Regions from separate parts of the Streptomyces sp. NPDC057099 genome, predicted to be linked through region 2. Evidence: riboswitches for the same ligand, from Rfam matches in the RefSeq annotation. Region 2 holds a riboswitch; the other holds the start of a gene.
What was found. Region 2 has a riboswitch for cobalamin ahead of ACFT4A_RS11810 (cobalamin biosynthesis protein). Riboswitches for the same ligand answer to the same signal wherever they lie in the genome.
Positions count from the first base shown of each region.

Region 1 (7,483 bases), on a different contig from region 2:
ACGACCCGACCCCGGAGCAGCTCTCCGCGGTCCGGGTCATCGAGCACACCTGGCACTCGGCGCTGATCACCTGGCTGTCGGGCCGCGCCTCGATCGCCCAGGTGCGGATCGACATCGAGACGGTGTGCCGGCTGATCGCCCTGACGGCCCCGGACACGCAGAACTGACCTGGTCGCACGGAAGAGACCTACGAGACGGGTTCCCTTCGCCGGCATGGTCCGGATCAGGTGCTGGGGGTCGCCTTCCGGTCGCCCGGCCTCTCGGCCTTGCTTCCTTCCAGCCTCTCAGCCCTACCGTCGCAGTCGGCACCGGCGGACCCAAAACCTCTGGCTTCCTGCCACCGTCGGCTACTCCGGTCGGACTCCCTCACTCGCCTCGTAGGCCGACTTCCAGAATAGAACACTCACCCGGGAATGAACCCCCCGGAACCATTATTTTTCGGGCGCTCTTCGGGAAGCTATTCCTCCGGCGGGAACACCGCCTCACCACCGCCCCCCAGCGTGATCACGATCGCCTCCACCGGACAGCTCTCCGCCGCCTCCAGCACCCGCTCGTTCGCGTCCGTGTCCGGGGCGACCGGATGGGACTGGCGGGCCGGGTCGAGGCGGAAGCCGTCCGGGGCGTGGTGGACGCACTGGGCACTGCCGATGCACAGGGAGCGGTCGACCTCGACGTGCCAGCGGTCGCCCATCTCTACGCTTCCGCCGGGAGGTGGATCATCTTGTGCTCCAGGTACTCCCCGTATCCCTCGGGCCCGAACTCCCGCCCCAGGCCCGAGTTCTTGTAGCCGCCGAAGGGGCCCAGCATGTCCAGGCTGAAGGTGTTGACCGAGTACGTGCCCGTGCGGACCTGCCGGGCGATGTCGATGCCGCGCTCGACGTCCGCGGTCCAGACGCTGCCGCTCAGTCCGTAGTCGGAGTCGTTGGCGATCTTCACGGCGTCGGACTCGTCGTCGTAGGGCAGCAGACAGATGACCGGGCCGAAGATCTCCTCGCGGGCGATGCGCATGGAGTTGTCGACGTCTCCGAAGAGGGTCGGTTCGACGTACCAGCCGCGGTCCAGGCCGGCCGGGCGGCCGCCGCCGGTGAGGATCTTCGCGCCCTCCTCCTGCCCGACGCGGATGTAGTCGAGGTTGCGCTGCTGCTGCCGCTTCGCCACGAGCGGGCCCACCTGGGTGGCGGGGTCGAGCGGATCGCCGACCACGAGCGCGCCGGCCGCCGCGGCGAGGGCGTCGGCGAACTCGTCGTAGCGGGAGCGCGGGAGCAGGATGCGGGTCTGGGCGACGCAGGCCTGGCCGTTGTTCATCCAGGCCGCGGGGGCGATGCCGGCGACGGCCGTCTCGACGTCCGCGTCGGGCAGGACGACGGCCGCCGACTTGCCGCCCAGTTCGAGCGTCACCCGGGTGAGGTTGCGCGCCGCCACCTCCATGACACGCTTCCCGGCCGCGACCGACCCGGTGAAGGACACCTTGTCGATGCCGGGGTGCCCGACCAGGTACTCGCTCACCTCCCGGTCGGCGGGCAGGATCGACAGCACGCCCTCGGGCAGCCCGGCCTCGCGGGCGATCTCGCCGAGCAGATACGCGTCCAGCGGCGACTCGGGCGAGGGCTTGAGGACGGCCGTGCAGCCGGTGAGCAGCGCGGGGGCGAGCTTGGCGGCGGCGACGAACTGCGGGACGTTCCAGGGGGCGACGGCCGCGACGACCCCGACGGGCTCGCGCCGCACGAGGATGCGGCCGAGCACACCGTCCCGGCGCTCCTCGTAGGTGAAGTTCCGCGCGACGGTGATCGCCGAGTCCCAGACCATCACCGCGCCGAAGGCCTGGGCGAGGACGCTCCAGGAGTACGGCGAGCCGTTCTGGCCGGAGATCACGCGGGCGATCTCCTCGTGCCGGGCGACGATCCCGTCCTTGATCCGGCTCACGACCTCGATCCGCTCGTCGAGGCTCATGCGCGGCCAGGGCCCCTGGTCGAAGGCCCGCCGCGCGACCCCCACGGCCCGGTCCACATCCGCGGTCGAGGCGTGCGGGACGCGTCCGATGACCTCTTCCGTGTGCGGCGAGATCACCTCGATGACGTCCTGGCCCAGGGGATCGGTCAACTCCCCGCCGATGAACAGCTGTCCGTGCTCCACGAATCCGGTCATGGCCGACTGCCTTCATATCTGACGGTGTTTCAGAAACTGATACCAGTTCTCGTTATAGTGGGCAATGGCCGTGGGACGGAGGGCAGATGACAAGCAGCCAGGACCGCGAACCCGCACCAGCGGTGTACGACCACGGCGGAGGCGTCCGGTCCCTGCGGGTCCCGATCCCGGACAACCCCCTCGGCCACACCCTCGTGTACGTCGTCGACACCGACCGGGGCCCGGTCCTCATCGACACCGGCTGGGACGACTCGGAGTCCTGGGACACCCTCGCGGCCGGCCTCACGGCGTGCGGCACCTCGGCGGGCGAGATCCACGGCGTGGTCATCACCCACCACCACCCGGACCACCACGGCCTCTCCGGCCGGGTCCGCGAGGCGTCGGGTGCCTGGATCGCGATGCACGCGGCGGACACCGCGGTCGTACGACGGACCCGGGACGCCCGTCCCGAGCGCTGGTTCTCGTACATGACGGCCAAGCTCACCGCCGCCGGAGCGCCCGAGGAGCACATCGCCCCGCTGCGCACACCCCGGCCCCGCGCCCTGCCCGGCCTCTCCCCCGCCCTGCCCGACCGCGACATCGTCCCGGGCGAACTCCTGGACCTCGCCGGCCGCCGCCTGCGGGCGATCTGGACCCCGGGCCACACGCCCGGCCATGTCTGCCTCCACCTGGAGGAGGACCACCCGACCCAACTGCCCGGCCATGGACGCCTGTTCTCCGGCGACCACCTGCTGCCCGGGATCACCCCGCACATCGGCCTCTACGAGGATCCCGACGACGCCACGGTCACCGACCCCCTCGGCGACTACCTCGACAGCCTCGAACGCGTCGGCCGCCTGGCCCCCGCCGAGGTACTCCCGGCCCACCAGCACCCGTTCCCCGACGCAACCGCCCGCGTACACGAACTGCTCCACCACCACGAGGCCCGCCTCACCGCCCTGCAAGCCCTCCTCGCCGAGCCCCTCACGCCCTGGCAGCTCGCCGAACGCATGGAGTGGAACCGCCCCTGGGAGCAGATCCCGTACGGCTCCCGGAACATCGCGGTCTCGGAGGCGGAGGCCCATCTGCGCCGCCTGGTGAAGCTGGGCCGGGCGGAGGCGGTACCGGGGAGCGAGCCGGTGAGGTACGTGGCGGTGTAGGCGCCCGCAAGACCGTCCGGGCCGGATGCTAGAACCAACTCCATGGACTCCATCGAGCACCTCCTCGCCGAGCGCGCCTGCGAGCGTCTGATCCTCGACTTCGTCCACCGGCTCGACCTGGGCGACCCCTCGTCCGTCGCCGAGCTGTTCACCGAGGAGGGTGTCTGGCAGTGGCCGCACGACGGGCGGCTGGTCAGGGGCCGCGACGCCATTCGCACCTACTTCGGCTCCCGCCCCGCCGACCGGCTCTCCCGCCGCATGATGTCCAACGTCCTGGTCACGGTGGAGGCCCCGGACACCGCCAGCGCGGTCTCGTACTTCACGACGTACCGCGTCGACGGCTACGACGGCGGCATCGTCCCTCCCGGGCCTCCGGTCCAGGTCGGGCACTACGAGGACGTCTTCCACCGGGCCGACGGCACCTGGCTGCTCGCCTCCCGGACTCTTCACCTGCCCTTCGGCGGTCCCACTCCGCGGCCGAACTCGCCTTCGGCATAAGCCGGATGGCCTGAGGGCAGGGCCTCTAGGATGAACGAGCCGCGGCGCCCCCACGCGCGCGGCGTTGCGCACCACCGCAAGGAGACATGCCCATGGGCACCGAAGAGGCCGCTCGTACATCGCCCTTCAGCGGAGTCCTGGACGGGAGATCGGCCGGGCCCATGGTGCCTCGGCTCGCGCTGGGCGCCCGGCTGCGCAGGCTGCGGGACGCGCAAGGCATCGGCAGGGCGGAGGCGGGCGAGGTCATCCGCGCCTCCCCCTCCAAGATCAGCCGCATGGAGGCCGGGCGCCACGGGTTCAAGCTGCGGGACGTCTCCGACCTGCTCACGTTCTACGGCGTCACGGACGAGGCCGAGCGCGCCACGCTGCTGGCGCTGGCCGAACAGGCCAACACCCACGCCTGGTGGCAGTACTACAGCGACGTGGTGCCCTCCTGGACGCAGAGCTACCTCGGGGCCGAGCAGGCGGCGAGCGTCATCCGCTGCTACCAGATACAGCGCGTTCCCGAGCTGCTCCAGACCCCCGACTACGCGCGTGCCGCCGTCCGGCTCGTCCACCCTGACGCCGGCGCGCGCGAAACCGACCGCCGGGTGGCGCTCCGGATGACCCGGCAGCGGATCCTGCACCGGCAGCCGGGCACGGCCCAGCTCTGGGTGGTGATCGACGAGGCGGCGCTGCGGCGCCCGGTGGGCGGGCCGGCCGTGATGCGCGCCCAGCTCAGACATCTCATCGAGATCTGCCGGCTGCCGCAGGTCACCGTCCAGATCCTGCCGTTCCGCTCCGGCGGGCATGCCGCGGAGGGCGGTCCGGTCACCATCCTGCGGCTGCCCGGCGGCCAGTTGCCCGACATGGTCTACCTCGAGCAGCTCACCACCGCGCTCTATCCCGACCGGCCGGCCGACATCGAGCGCTACTGGGATGCCATGAACCGGCTGGTGGTCGAAGCCGAGTCACCGGACGAGACTCCGACCATCCTGCACCGGATACTTCAGGAGACCTGAGCACCCTCGGGGAGTTCAGCGCTTGAGGGCGACACCGCCGTACTGGTGCACCTCCGCCGGCAGGCCCAGGGCCTCGGCGTCGGGACGCCAGCGCGAGCAGGACGTGACGCCCGGCTCCAGCAGCTCCAGACCGTCGAAGTAGCGGGCGATCTGCTCGGGGCTGCGCAGGATGTACGGGATCGAGCCGCCGTCGTTGTACTGCCCGATGGCCCGGAGGTAGTCCTCGCTGGTGTCGGTGGAGTCGTACTGCACCAGATAGCTGCCGGAGGGCAGCGCGTCCACCAGCTGCCGCACGATCTCGCGGGCCTCGTCGTGGTCCTCGATATGGCCGAGGATGCCCATCAGCATGAGTGCGACGGGCTGGTCGAAGTCCAGGGTCTTCCCGGCTTCCCGGACGATCGTGCTCGGCTTGCGCAGGTCGGCGTCGACGTAGTTGGTGACGCCTTCCGGTGTGCTGGTGAGCAGCGCGCGGGCGTGGGCCAGCACCAGGGGGTCGTTGTCGACGTAGACGATCCGGCTCTCCGGGGCCACCCGCTGGGCGATCTGGTGGGTGTTGTCCACGTTGGGCAGCCCGGTGCCGATGTCCAGGAACTGGCGGATGCCCTCTTCGGCGGCGAGATGGCGTACGGCGCGGGCGAGGAAGTAGCGGGCGGCGCGGGCCCCGGTCTCGATCCCGGGGAAGATCTCGCGGAACGCGTCACCGGCCACACGGTCGACTTCGTAGTTGTCCTTCCCGCCCAGCCAGTAGTTCCAGATCCGGGCCGAGTGCGGAACCGAGGTATCGATCTTGGAGAGCGGCTCCTGCTCGGAGTTCTCCACCTGATCAGTCATGGACGCTCCTGCGTGTGGTCGTGGAGCTTCACGTTAACCCGTTTTGCCTCACGGACAGGATCAACTCCTCAGCGTGGTGCAGCAGTTCGACCTCACGGCGGCTCACGGTCGGATTGCCGGCCCGACGCCGCAGGGCTTTCGGCCGGACGAGACTCAGCAAGGTACTCTCGGCCGTTTTGCTACTTCCGGGTACAGTAGGCGGGTCGTCATCACCCGTACAGGGAGAAGCCGGTGCAATTCCGGCGCTGACCCGCAACCGTGGACCGCCCTGCCAGGCGGAAGCCGGATCGCCCCGTACGGATCGTGACCGGCTCATGTGCCCGGCGCCTGCCGGTGCACGGCACCGTCGAGGTATACGGAGCCGAGCCGCCGGGGTGTCCCGTGCTGCCCGGCTCCCTCACAGGGAGAGGCACCCGCCGATCATGAACGTCCGCCGCAGCGCCGCCGTCCTGGCCGCCGCCACCGTGATCGGCGCGGCCACGCCGGCCGCCGCCGCACCGTCACCGACTCCGTCCCAGGCGTTCCCCTCCGCCCTGTACGGCGACAAGGACCCCAAGTTCGACGGCGTCTGGCGCCAGTCGCTCGCCCTTCTCGCCCAGGACACGGTGGGTGAGAAGCCCGCCGCCAAGTCCATCACGTGGCTGGTCGGGCAGCAGTGCGCGGACGGCGGGTTCGCCGCGTACCGTCCCGACCCCGCCGCCGCGTGCGACGCCAAGACCATGCTCGACACCAACGCCACGTCCGCCGCCGTCCAGGCCCTCGCCGCGCTCGGCGGACAGGACGCCGTCACCGACAAGGCCGTCGGCTGGCTGAAGTCCGTACAGAACAAGGACGGCGGCTGGGGCTACGCGCCCGGCGGCGCCAGCGACACCAACTCCACGTCCGTCGTCATCGGCGCGCTCGCCGCCGCCGGTGAGAAGCCGGACCAGGTCGAGAAGGGCGGCAAGTCACCCGACGACGCCCTGCTGAAGCTCGCCCTCCCCTGCGGCGGGGACGACGACGGCGCCTTCGCGTTCCAGCCCGACAAGAAGGGCAAGCTGGCCGCCAACGCGGACGCCACGGCGGCCGGTGTCCTCGGCGCCCTGGGCAAGGGCATGGTCGTGGAGGAGGGCAAGAAGTCCGACGCCACGTGCGCGGACCCCTCCACGCCGCAGCAGGCCGCCGACAACGGCGCCGCGTACCTCACGCAGACCCTCGCCAAGGACGACAACCACCTCACCTCCGCCCTCGCCGGCGCGGACCCCCAGCCCGACCACGGCAACACCGCCGACGCGGTCGTGGCACTCGCCGCCCAGGGCGAGACCGCGCAGGCCGAGAAGTCCGTGCGGTGGCTGGAGAAGAACTCCGCCTCCTGGGCCGAGCAGGGCGGCCCCGCCGCCTACGCCCAGCTGATCTTCGCCGCCCACGCGACGGGCGCGAACCCGCGTGACTTCGGCGGCACGGACCTGGTGAAGCAGCTCAACACGACGGGCCCGGCCCCGCAGGCCCCCGAACAGCCCTCGGCGACCGACGAGAAGGACGACTCGGGGTCGGGCTTCTTCGGCGTCTGGTGGTACGTCGGGGTCTGCCTCGTCGCCGGTATCGGCATCGGCTTCCTCTTCACCGGCCGTAAGAAGAGGCAGCAGTCGTGATCCGCCGGGCCGCTCTCCTCCTCCTGGCCTCGCTCCTGCTGATCGCGGGCGCGGGCCAGGCCCAGGCCGCCGGCTACCGGTACTGGTCGTTCTGGGACCGCGAAGGCGACCGTTGGGTCTACGCCACCCAGGGCCCGTCCATGGCCCGCCCCTCGGACGGCGACGTCCAGGGCTTCCGCTTCGCGGTGAGCGAGGACTCCTCCGAGGCGGCCCGGCCGCGCGGCACGGCCGACTTCGA
Region 1 is NZ_JBHUTX010000010.1:105,480-112,962, forward strand. It holds gene ACFT4A_RS16420 (TetR family transcriptional regulator) at 1-167, shown strand, start outside; gene ACFT4A_RS16425 (ferredoxin) at 458-691, opposite strand; gene ACFT4A_RS16430 (aldehyde dehydrogenase) at 694-2,145, opposite strand; gene ACFT4A_RS16435 (MBL fold metallo-hydrolase) at 2,232-3,284, shown strand; gene ACFT4A_RS16440 (nuclear transport factor 2 family protein) at 3,327-3,782, shown strand; gene ACFT4A_RS16445 (helix-turn-helix domain-containing protein) at 3,875-4,783, shown strand; gene ACFT4A_RS16450 (SAM-dependent methyltransferase) at 4,799-5,614, opposite strand; cobalamin riboswitch at 5,785-5,924, shown strand; gene ACFT4A_RS16455 (prenyltransferase/squalene oxidase repeat-containing protein) at 6,037-7,245, shown strand; gene ACFT4A_RS16460 (SCO2322 family protein) at 7,242-7,483, shown strand, end outside.
Region 1: linked by a shared signal. The riboswitch ahead of ACFT4A_RS16455 (prenyltransferase/squalene oxidase repeat-containing protein) and the one ahead of ACFT4A_RS11810 (cobalamin biosynthesis protein) in region 2 are both predicted to bind cobalamin.

Region 2 (7,483 bases):
CCGCCCTGGTCGGAGCGATCCTCTGGAACCTGCTGACCTGGCTCGTGGGTCTGCCGTCCAGTTCGTCGCACGCCCTGATGGGTGGCCTGATCGGCGCCACGATCGCCTCGGCGGGCGTCGGCGCGGTGCACGGTGACGTCCTGGTCACCAAGGTGCTGATCCCGGCGATCGCCGCCCCGCTGGTCGCGGGCATCGCCGCACTGCTCGCCACCCGGCTGACGTACTCCCTCGGCAAGAAGGCCGACGGCGACGCCTCCAAGAAGGGCTACCGGGCCGGCCAGATCGCCTCCGCCGGCCTGGTCTCGCTGGCCCACGGCACCAACGACGCCCAGAAGACGATGGGTGTCATCACCCTCGCCCTGGTCGCCGGCGGCGCCGTCGCCCCCGACTCCGACCCGCCCATGTGGGTCATCCTCTCGGCGGGCATCGCCATCGCGCTCGGCACCTACCTCGGCGGCTGGCGCATCATCCGCACCATGGGCAAGGGCCTGACCGACCTCCAGCCGCAGCAGGGCTTCGCCGCCCAGACCAGTGCGGCGACGGTCATCCTGGCCTCCTCGCACCTCGGCTTCTCCCTCTCCACCACCCACTCCGTGTCCGGCGCGGTGATGGGTGCGGGGCTCGGCCGCAAGGGCGGCGTGGTCCGCTGGTCGACGGCGACGCGGATGTTCGTCGCCTGGGGTCTGACGCTGCCGGCGGCGGCCCTGGTGGGCGCGCTCGCCGAGTACGTGACCGGCTTCGGGAACTGGGGCACGGCGGTCGTGGCGGTGTTCCTGGTCGCCTCCAGCGCGGTGATCTGGAAGCTGTCGCGCCGTGAGGTCGTCGACCACACGAACGTCAACGAGGTCGAGGAGGAGCCGGCGGGTGTCGTGACCACCGCGATCGCCGCGGTGACACCGCCTCCGGCGGGCCCGTCCGAGGAACTGGCCGCCACGATCCCGGCCCAGGCCCCGGCCGACCGGAAGCCCTCCACCACGACCACCACGGTCTGATCCCGCCCACCGGTGACAAGGAAGAATCTCTGAGATGAAGATCGACTGGGCGACCCTCGGCTCCGTCTTCGGCGTCAGCCTCGTGGCCACCGTGACCCTCGTCGGCCTGTTCACCCTCGGCATCACCGGCCTGTCGCGCCGCGAGCGGGCGGTGGCGGCGGGCGGGTCGGCGGGGCTCGCGGTGACGGGTGCGTACGCGTGCTTCGCGGCGTGTGCGGCGGCTGTGGGATACGGGATCTATCTGATCGTGGCCTGACCACGACCACCACGATCGTCTGTTGCCGGGCGGCACGGGGCTTCGGTCCCGGGCCGCCCGGTTGCCGTTCACGGGACAGCCGTCGGCACCCCCTGCGAGGCAGGCGGTGTGGGCTTGTCCACACTCTCCCCTCGCAGGTCAACGGCAAGTTGACGGTTGTTCGCGGCCGTGGTGGACTGCCGGGGCCAATGCGGCGGCAGGAGAGGAAGCCGGTGGAAGTCCGGCGCGGTCCCGCCACTGTCACCGGGGTAGCACTCACCGGGAGCCAGGAACTCTCACCGCCGGTCTCGTCGAACCAGGGCGTGGACACCCTGAGTGAGGACATATCGCCATGTTCGGCTGCCGATCGAGGGCCAGTTCCCCACCGTTGTCCGCCCCCGTGGCCGGCTGAGCCCATGGGTGCCGGTCGCGTCCACGCGTACGGTGCCGCCGTCGGTCTGATCGGTGATCTGCTGCTCGGCGATCCTCGCCGGGGGCATCCGGTCGCCGCGTTCGGGCGGGCCGCGGGTGCCGTGGAGCGGGTGTTGTGGCGGGACCACCGGGGGTGGGGCGCGCTGCACACCGTGGTGTGCGCGGGCGGGGCCGTCGCGCTCGGGGCCGTCGCCGCGCGTGCCGTGCGTCCGTCCACTGTCGCGTCGGTCGGGCTGACCGGTGCCGCCACCTGGGCCGTCGTCGGGGGGACTTCGCTCGCCCGGGAGGCGCAGGCCATCGGGCGTGCGCTGGAGGCCGGGGACGTAGAAGCGGCCCGTGCGCGGCTGCCGCATCTGTGCGGACGGGATCCACAGGCCCTGGACGCCGACGGGATCGCCCGGGCCGTCGTCGAATCCGTTGCCGAGAACACCTCCGACGCCGTCGTGGGAGCGCTCGTGTGGGGGGCCGTCGGCGGTGTCCCGGGGCTTCTCGGGTTCCGGGCCGTCAACACCCTCGATGCCATGGTCGGGCACAAGTCGGCCCGGTACCGGCGCTACGGGTGGGCCTCCGCGCGGCTGGACGATGTCGTGGGCTGGCCGGGGGCCCGGCTGACCGCCGTGCTCGCGACCGCGGCCGGGGGCGACCCCCGCGGAGCCGTGACGGCCTGGCGTGCCGACGCCGCCAAGCATCCGAGTCCCAACGCCGGGCCCGTGGAGGCCTCGTTCGCGGGGGCGCTCGGGGTGCGGCTCGGCGGAACCCTGTCCTACGGCGGACGCGTCGAGCACCGTCCCGTCCTCAACGGCGCGGGGCGCGCCGTCGCCACCGGGGACATCGAACGGGCCGTACGGCTGTCCAGACGTGTCGGCTGGCTCGCGCTCGGCGTCTGTGTCGCCGCGCGCCACATCGTGAAGGGGCGTACGTCATGACGGGCGGGGGGCTTCTCGTCGCCGGCACCACCTCCGACGCCGGCAAGAGCGTCGTGACCGCCGGGATCTGCCGGTGGCTGGTGCGGCAGGGCGTCAAGGTCGCGCCGTTCAAGGCGCAGAACATGTCGCTGAATTCGTTCGTGACGCGGGAGGGCGCCGAGATCGGGCGGGCGCAGGCCATGCAGGCGCAGGCGTGCCGGGTGGAGCCGACCGCGCTGATGAATCCCGTGCTGCTCAAGCCCGGCGGCGAGCAGAGCAGTCAGGTCGTACTGCTGGGCAAGCCGGTCGGCGAGCTCAGTGCGCGCGGGTATCACGGAGGACGGCAGCAGAAGCTGCTCGGGACGGTGCTGGACTGCCTGGAGCGGTTGCGGGGCACGTATGACGCGGTGATCTGCGAGGGGGCCGGTTCGCCTGCCGAGATCAATCTGCGGCGGACGGACATCGTCAACATGGGGATCGCCCGAGGCGCCGGGCTCCCCGTGCTCGTCGTCGGCGACATCGACCGGGGCGGGGTCTTCGCCTCGTTCTTCGGGACCGTCGCCCTGCTGTCCCGCGAGGACCAGGACTGTGTCGCCGGGTTCCTCGTGAACAAGTTCCGCGGGGACGTCTCCCTGCTGGAGCCGGGGCTCGACATGCTCCACGGCCTCACCGGGCGGCACACGTACGGCGTTCTGCCCTTCCGGCACGGGCTCGGGATCGACGAGGAGGACGGGCTGCGCGTCTCGCTGCGGGGGACGGTCCGGGAGTCCGTCGTCGCCCCGCCCGTCGGCGAGGACGTGCTGCGCGTCGCCGTCTGCGCGGTCCCGCTCATGTCCAACTTCACGGATGTCGACGCGCTGGCCGCCGAGCCCGGTGTCGTCGTGCGGTTCGTGGACCGGCCCGAGGAACTGGCCGACGCCGACCTGGTCATCGTGCCGGGGACCCGGGGGACCGTCCGTGCCCTGGAGTGGCTCAGGGAGCGCGGACTGGCCGACGCGCTGGTGCGCAGGGCCGCCGAGCAGCGGCCCGTCCTCGGCATCTGCGGCGGCTTCCAGATCCTCGGCGAGCACATCGAGGACGACGTCGAGAGCCGCCGCGGTCATGTCGACGGGCTCGGGGTCCTGCCCGTACGGGTGCGGTTCGCGCGCGAGAAGACCCTCACCCGGCCGGTGGGTGAGGCCCTCGGGGAGCCGGTCGAGGGCTACGAGATCCACCACGGGGTCGCCGATGTCACCGGCGGGGCGCCCTTCTTGGACGGCTGCCGGGTCGGCCAGACCTGGGGCACGCACTGGCACGGCTCGCTGGAGTCGGACGGATTCCGGCGTGCCTTCCTGCGCGAGGTGGCGGCCGCCGCCGGCCGCCGTTTCGTACCGGCACCGGACACCTCGTTCGCCGCGCTGCGCGAGGAGCAGCTCGACCGGCTCGGCGACCTGATCGAACAGCACGCGGACACGGACGCGCTGTGGCGGCTCATCGAGTCCGGCGCGCCGCCGGGGCTGCCCTTCGTCCCGCCGGGAGCGCCCGTATGAGGGCCGTGGCGGTGATGTGGACCGCCCGCACGGCGACCGCGGGCCACCTGAGACGCTGGGACGGCTGCCCGGTCCATCCGCAACTCGAAGGCGACTTGGAGGACGACGAAAAGTGACCACCCCCTTTCCGTTCACGGCCGTGGTCGGCCAGGACGATCTGCGGCTCGCGCTGCTGCTGAACGCCGTGTCACCGGCGGTCGGCGGTGTGCTGGTGCGCGGCGAGAAGGGCACGGCCAAGTCGACGGCCGTGCGGGCGCTGTCGGCGCTCATGCCGGAGGTGGACGTCGTCTCCGAGTGCCGCTTCTCCTGCGACCCCGGCTCGCCCGACCCCGGCTGCCCGGACGGGCCGCACGAGCCGGGGGGCTTCGCCTCCCGGCCGGCCCGCATGGTCGAGCTGCCCGTCGGCGCCTCCGAGGACCGGCTGGTGGGCGCGCTGGACATCGAACGGGCCCTGTCCGAGGGCGTGAAGGCCTTCGAGCCCGGCCTGCTCGCCGACGCGCACCGCGGCATCCTCTACGTCGACGAGGTCAACCTCCTCCACGACCACCTGGTCGACCTGCTGCTGGACGCGGCCGCGATGGGCGCCTCGTACGTGGAGCGTGAGGGCGTCTCCGTGCGGCACGCCGCCCGCTTCCTGCTCGTCGGCACCATGAACCCCGAAGAGGGCGAGCTGCGGCCGCAGTTGCTCGACCGGTTCGGGCTGACCGTCGAGGTCGCGGCCTCGCGGGAGCCCGATCAGCGCGTCGAGGTCGTACGGCGTCGGCTGGCCTACGACGACGACCCGGCCGGGTTCGCCGCCCGCTGGGCCGAGGAGGAGGCCGACGTACGGGCCCGGATCGTGGCCGCGAAGAAGCTGCTGCCGTCGGTGCGGCTGGGCGACGACGCGCTGCGGCAGATCGCGGCGACCTGCGCTGCCTTCGAGGTGGACGGCATGCGCGCCGACATCGTGATGGCCAGGACGGCTACGGCGCTCGCGGCCTGGGCGGGGCGTACGGACGTGCTCGCCGAGGACGTACGGCAGGCCGCGCTGCTCGCGCTGCCGCACCGCCGGCGCCGCAATCCGTTCGACGCGCCGGGACTTGACGAGGACAAGCTGGACGAGACCCTGGAGGAGTTCTCCGGGGACGACGACCCGGACCCCGACCCGGATCCGGACCCCGGCTCGGGGCCGGACGGGCCCGGCGGGGGCGGCGGACAGCCGACGCCCGACGACGGACCCCAGGGCGGGGACCAGGAGGCCCGGCCGGAAGGCGAGCAGGAAGGGCAGCCGCAGCCGCAGCCCTCGGGTGCCGGCGAGCAGTCGGCCGCACGCGCTTCCGAACCGTTCCGGACCAAGGTGCTGAGCGTGCCCGGACTCGGCGAGGGTGCCGCCGGGCGGCGTTCGCGGGCCCGGACCGAACACGGCCGGACCACGGGCGCCCGGCGGCCGAAGGGCTCCCTCACCAAGCTGCACCTGGCGGCGACCGTGCAGGCCGCGGCCCCGCACCAGAAGGCACGCGGACGGTCCGGGCCCGGACTGGTCGTGCGCCGGGACGACCTGCGGCAGGCCACCCGCGAGGGCCGCGAAGGCAATCTCGTGCTGTTCGTCGTGGACGCCTCCGGGTCGATGGCGGCGCGGCAGCGGATGAGCGCCGTGAAGGGTGCCGTGCTGTCGCTGCTGCTGGACGCGTACCAGCGGCGGGACAAGGTGGGTCTGGTGACCTTCCGGGGATCGGGCGCGGAGGTCGCGCTGCCGCCGACCTCGTCCGTGGACGCGGCGGCGGCCCGGCTGGAGTCGCTGCCGACCGGCGGCCGTACGCCGCTGTCGGCCGGGCTGCTGCGCGCGCACGACGTCCTGCGGGTGGAGCGGCTGCGCGATCCCGCGCGGCGGCCGCTGGTCGTGGTGGTGACGGACGGGCGGGCCACCGGGGGCCCGGAGCCGGTCGCCCTGGCCGGGCGTGCGGCGCGGCTGTTCGCGGCCGAGGGCGTCGCGTCCGTCGTCGTGGACTGCGAGTCGGGTCCGGTGCGGCTGGGGCTCGCCGGGCAGCTCGCGGGTGAGCTGGGCGGCACCGCCGTGACGCTGGACGAGCTGCGGGCCGACTCGATCGCCGGGCTGGTCAAGGATGTGCAGGGTACTTCGAGGAGGGCCGCGTAATGCCGCAGGGACAGCCGAGTGTCGTTCCGGACGACGGTCTGACGACCCGACAGCGCCGGAACCGGCCGCTCGTCTTCGTGCACACGGGCATCGGCAAGGGCAAGTCCACCGCCGCCTTCGGGCTCGCGCTGCGGGCCTGGAACCAGGGCTGGCCGATCGGGGTGTTCCAGTTCGTCAAGTCGGCGAAGTGGAAGGTCGGCGAGGAGAACGCGCTGCGGGTGCTCGGGGCGTCCGGTGAGGGCGGGTCCGTCGACTGGCACAAGATGGGCGAGGGCTGGTCCTGGGTGCAGCGCGACGGGCAGATGGACAACGAGGAGAAGGCCCGGGAGGGCTGGGAGCAGGTCAAGCGGGACCTGGCGGCCGAGACGTACAAGCTCTATGTGCTGGACGAGTTCGCCTACCCGCTGCACTGGGGCTGGATCGACACCGACGAGGTCGTGGAGGTGCTGCGGAACCGGCCCGGGACCCAGCATGTCGTGATCACCGGGCGGAACGCGCCCGAGAAGCTCGTCGACTTCGCGGACCTCGTGACCGACATGTCCAAGGTGAAGCACCCCATGGACGCCGGGCAGAAGGGGCAGAGGGGCATCGAGTGGTGATGTCCTCGTCCGTCCCACGGCTGGTCATCGCCGCGCCGGCTTCCGGCAGCGGCAAGACCACCGTTGCCACGGGGCTGATGGCCGCGTTCGCCGCGCGGGGACTCGCCGTGTCCCCGCACAAGGTCGGGCCGGACTACATCGACCCCGGGTATCACGCGCTCGCGAGCGGGCGGGTGGGACGGAACCTCGACGCCTATCTGTGCGGGCCGGAGCAGGTCGGGCCGTTGTTCCTGCACGGGGCGCGGGCGTGTGACATCGCCGTCGTCGAGGGCGTGATGGGGCTGTTCGACGGGGCGGCCGGTGAGGGCGAGCTGGCGTCCACGGCTCATGTGGCCAAGCTGCTGCGGGCGCCGGTGGTGCTGGTCGTCGACGCGTCGTCGCAGTCCCGGTCGGTGGCGGCGCTGGTGCACGGGTTCACCACCTGGGATCCGGAGGTGCGGGTCGGGGGCGTGATCCTGAACAAGGTCGCCTCGGACCGGCACGAGTGGCTGCTGCGGGAGGCCATGGAGCAGGTCGGGGTGCCGGTGCTCGGGGTGCTGCGGCGGGCGCCGCAGGTGGACACGCCGTCGCGGCATCTGGGGCTGGTGCCGGTCGCCGAGCGGCGCGAGGAGGCCCTGGGGGCTGTCGCGGCCATGGCCGCGCAGGTTTCCGAGGGTT
Region 2 is NZ_JBHUTX010000006.1:291,870-299,352, reverse strand. It holds gene ACFT4A_RS11820 (anion permease) at 1-992, shown strand, start outside; gene ACFT4A_RS11815 (hypothetical protein) at 1,027-1,248, shown strand; cobalamin riboswitch at 1,404-1,543, shown strand; gene ACFT4A_RS11810 (cobalamin biosynthesis protein) at 1,644-2,585, shown strand; gene ACFT4A_RS11805 (cobyric acid synthase) at 2,582-4,093, shown strand; gene ACFT4A_RS11800 (putative cobaltochelatase) at 4,206-6,227, shown strand; gene cobO (cob(I)yrinic acid a,c-diamide adenosyltransferase) at 6,227-6,826, shown strand; gene ACFT4A_RS11790 (cobyrinate a,c-diamide synthase) at 6,826-7,483, shown strand, end outside.